One region of the Leadbetterella sp. DM7 genome, then DNA from elsewhere that is predicted to be linked to it. Evidence: riboswitches for the same ligand, from Rfam matches in the RefSeq annotation. Region 1 holds a riboswitch; the other holds the start of a gene.
What was found. A riboswitch is a leader RNA that binds a small molecule or an ion and turns the genes downstream of it on or off. The one in region 1 is predicted to bind cobalamin.
Positions count from the first base shown of each region.

Region 2: it holds a riboswitch for cobalamin, as region 1 does, so the genes downstream of both, metE (5-methyltetrahydropteroyltriglutamate--homocysteine S-methyltransferase) here and AB2U10_RS07160 (TonB-dependent receptor plug domain-containing protein) in region 1, are expected to answer to the same signal.

Region 1 covers NZ_JBFOLH020000004.1:370,776-372,976, reverse strand. Annotated here, with positions in the region: gene AB2U10_RS07175 (saccharopine dehydrogenase family protein) at 1-71, shown strand, start outside; gene AB2U10_RS07170 (putative polyvalent protein kinase domain-containing protein) at 161-598, opposite strand; gene AB2U10_RS07165 (hypothetical protein) at 508-825, opposite strand; cobalamin riboswitch at 889-1,092, shown strand; gene AB2U10_RS07160 (TonB-dependent receptor plug domain-containing protein) at 1,178-2,201, shown strand, end outside.
Region 2 covers NZ_JBFOLH020000014.1:88,144-90,344, forward strand. Annotated here, with positions in the region: gene metE (5-methyltetrahydropteroyltriglutamate--homocysteine S-methyltransferase) at 1-1,120, opposite strand, end outside; cobalamin riboswitch at 1,271-1,467, opposite strand; gene AB2U10_RS15075 (outer membrane beta-barrel protein) at 1,617-2,201, opposite strand, start outside.

The sequences.
Region 1 (2,201 bases):
TGGATCTGCTGAACAAGCACGGGCTGCCGTGGCATGAGCACGTCAATGCGGAACTGCCGCACGAGTACTGATAAAACAAGATTTATAAAATGAAGAAAGCCGTGTCCCAGCGGCTTTCTTCATTTTAAATCAGGAGAAGAACCTGGTAGTACTTTTAGCTCTATATCCTCACCTGCCCAAGGCCTACCCCTTTATAAAAATTATCGGTAAGATAGAATACTGTGTCAATGAAATACAACACTCCGTTTCGGCATAATACATTTTCATCATGCAGATCTTCAAATATTATTCCCAACTGAGGATTATAGTAATCATTATTACGTATGTTTTGAAACCCGTTATACGCTAAGAAGTTTTTCACTATAATCAGGTCAACCATCTCATCGGAGACTATAAATTCCTGTTTAACTACTGCAAATAATACATTATCAATAATTTTAAAGCCTAAAAAATCATATGCTGTAGAGCGAAAAAAGTAGTTATGTATGAGTAGACTATTGAAATAATCTAACCAATTTTCATAAAAAATACCGTCATTGATCTTGATAACATGGTGATCATCGTAGCGATAAACCCGCTGTTCAGCCCCGGATGCGATAAATGCTTCCTGTGAAATCTCCCTGGTATAGAAAAGATTCTCTCTCTCCTGGCAAAATCAATCAGGCAGAATGCTTCTTCAGCTTTGATTGACTTTTGTGTTTCAGCCCGGAGGCCTGATGACGCATTTCCTCTAAGGAAATTTTGCGTTTTTTCGAGTTTTCCTGTAGGGCTAACTCGTCCATTTCTGATAATGATATCTTGTAATTCATTGTGTATATTTTTCATTAAAGAGATTCAGTATTCAAAGATATGCATTAATCCGGACAATTTCAAACAGAATCCCCTTATCTTTGCCCTAAGTTTCAGGGTGCTTTGTTCCGGGAATAGCCGGAACAGAGATAATAGGGAACCGTGTGTAAATCACGGGCTGTCCCCGCAACTGTAAGCTTCCGCAAAGTTTTCCTTCTGCTGAGCCACTGTCCCCGCTGCGGGATGGGAAGGCGCCGGAAAATGGAAGCTAGCCAGGAAACCTGCCCTGAACCAGAATAACCGGTACATCTACGGCGGATAGAGCCCGGGAGATCATTTATCTTTTCCTCAATTGAGAACAGGCGGTTTACCCGGTTATTGCAGGCTGTTGAGCCTATGGAGTGCCTTGTGCTTCCCGGCAACTCTTTTTGCCCAGAAAGAGCTGACCCTTTGCGAAGTGGAAGTCAGAGGAGTGCGCCCCGAACGGTTCATGACCGGGCAGAAGATACAGGAGGCAGACTCGGCCGACCTGGCCCGGAACCGCTTCAGCACCCTGGCTGATTTCCTGCAGTTCCAGACGCCCGTAGCCTTTAAAAGCTACGGAGCGGGTCAGCTGGCTACCCTCTCTTTCCGCGGAACATCCGCCGGCCATACGGCCCTGCTCTGGAACGGGATCAATATTAATTTTCCTTCGTTAGGACAAACCGATTTTTCGACCATACCCCTTGCCGGGTTTGATGAAATGACCATACAATACGGCTCTGCCGCCAGCTGTGTGGGTACCGATGCCGTTGGCGGCAGCATTCAGCTACGTTCGTTACCTGGTTTCCAAACCGAAGGAACACAGCTGATGGCTGCAGTACGGGGCGAAACCTCTGAGAATTTTTCCGGGCAGGGTGGACTGCGTTTCCACCGTTTGCTTCGCAACGGGAAAAAGCTTTCGGGGAAAACACTTCTTTACGGAAGCAGCGTACGGAATAATTTCGGTACGGAACCCATTACCCGTAAGGGGAAAACCTTACCCACCGAACCCATTCATACCCGCCAGACCGGTGCTGTACAGGACCTGTACTTTATGAACCGCAAAGGAGACCTGCTTTCGCTGAATCTCTGGTTTTCAGATAACGACCTGGCCGTGCAACCCAAAGTGGTTCTGTTGCGTGAGATCACCCGCACACAGGCTTACCGGAGCAGCCTTTCGTACCAGCTCGGAAAAACCCTTTTCCGTACGGCCTATATCCGTGATATCACCGATTACGGAAAAGGAGAAAACCTGAACCCCAGCCATACCCGGGTAGATCGTTATATTGTGCGGGCCGAGCATGATCTGGCCTGGATACACGATTGCGACAAAGGCACTAACCTGAAGCTCGGGGCAGAAACGGTATACTATAACGCCCGGGTAGACGGTT
Region 2 (2,201 bases), on a different contig from region 1:
GCTCACCTGAAGCCCATTTCCGGAGAAAAGCCACTTCATCTGTTTTCTGACGGGCAAAGGCCATCCAGTTTTTGATCTCCGGGTTCAGCTTCTTCTCAAAGTCCAGGTCGCAGGGCGAATGGAGCAGTGAACACGACGGGGCAATGAGGAGCCTTTCTGCTCCCAGGGCGGCTTTGGCCTGCTCAATCAGCTGTAAAGAGGCTTCAAAGTCGTTTTTCCAGATATTTCTGCCGTCTACCACGCCCAGCGAAAGCCGGGTTTTCTTCTGAACAAAATCTGTAGCCAGGATGTCTTCCAGCTGCAGCGGGCAACGAACGAGGTCGAGGTGCAGGGTATCTACCGGCAGGTGGATGGCGGTCTGCAGGTTATCGCCGTAACATTCAAAATAATTGGCCAGGATGATCTTCAGCGAAGGCACGGCCTCAGCGAAGAACGTATACGTGCGCGCGATGGCCTCCTGTTCAGCCGGGGTCAGATCCAGCGCCAGGGCCGGCTCATCAATCTGTACGTATTGCACACCCTGCTCAGCCAGTAATTTCAGCAGTTGTTCGTATACAGGCAGCAGGCGGCTCAGCAGCTCTACCCGGTGAAAGCCGGTTTCTTTTTCTTTCCCGAGCAAAAGATATGTTACCGGGCCGATAATGACCGGCTTGGCCTGGATACCGGCCTCACGGGCCTCCTGAAGCTCGCTCAGAAGCTTGGCCGGGTTCAGCTCAAACGTCTGCCCCGCCTTAAACTCGGGCACGATATAGTGATAATTGGTATCGAACCATTTGGTCATTTCCATGGCTGTCAGGTCAAAATCACCTTTCTGATATCCCCGTGCCATGGCAAAATACAGGTCGGTACCTGAGTGGGTACGGGCAAAGCCGGCATAACGTTCGGGGATAGCCCCCAGCAAAACGCTCATATCAAGCACCTGGTCGTAAAAGGAGAAGTCGTTGCACGGGATCAGGTCGATACCGCTCTCCTGCTGGCTCTTCCAGTTCTTAAGCCGGATCTCCCGGCCTGTTTTTTCGAGTTCGGCAACGGGTATTTTACCCGCCCAATAAGCTTCAGAAGCTTTTTTCAGTTCCCGGCGGCTACCAATGCGCGGGTAGCCAAGATTCTGTGTCTGCATAATTTTTGAGAGAAAAATGAAGAAAAACAGTCCTGAACTCCGGGCTTAAAACGGGAAGATTTCAGAGAGGTATACGCGCCGCTGCTTACTCCGCCGAAACGGAGTACCGGGTACATCAAAACCAACCGAAGGCTTCAGTCCGCGAAAGCCACTGTCAACTCAGAACAGGCAGGTCTCCTGGCTTGTGCCGCTTTTGCCGTCCTTCCCGCCGGAGCAGTGGACCTGTTCGGGGCCGGACCCCTCAGGCAAAAGCTGTTAAAGGCACTTACAGTTGCGCGACAGCCCGTGATTCACACACGGTTCCCTTTTCATACCGGCAAGCGGCAACCTCTTCTGCTTTTGATGAAGATTAGAACTTTACAGATGCGAATGTAGATGATTTATCTGTTATAATAAAATATACCAGATAATTTATTTATAAATTAAATGAATTTTAGATAAAACAAACAAAAAATCAACCATATGTAGTATATCTGCATACTTTGCAGCACCGGCCTCAGAAGCGGTAAGACAGGCCTATCCTGATTTTTCCCTTTTGATTGGGATCCTGCAATGCGGAGGTTGAAAAAATTCTGTAGTTATAGGCGGCATCTATAGATACCCTTTTCCCGACCGGGAAACGGATTCCGCCTTCTATCGAACCTATTGCATTGGAGGCTTTCACTTTTTCCATCCGGCCCGAGTCGTTCTCCGATTCTCCCCATTGAAAATTATATCCTGCGCTCACCTGTATAAAGGGTTTTACTTTGATATAGGGTACATAATACCGTACAAAAATTTCGGGTGCGAGCGACCGATGATCGTGTTCAAGCATGACAGAGCTGGCTGCCGTACCGTCTTTAAACCGGCTGGCGTCATTTCCATACGCTATGCGAAGGCCGGTGGCCAGGTTAGGGGCCACAAAGTAGCCTGCCCAGGGAGAAAGCGACCAGGTAGGGTGCTTATACAGGGGGCTGTTATTGAACCCTCCCGAGCCGTAGATGCCCGCTATGTATGTTCCTTTGGAAAAATTAATACCGGGCTGTGCGGTCTCCTGCCCCACAGCGTAAAAAGAAACGAAAACGGTCGCTAAAAAAAGAAA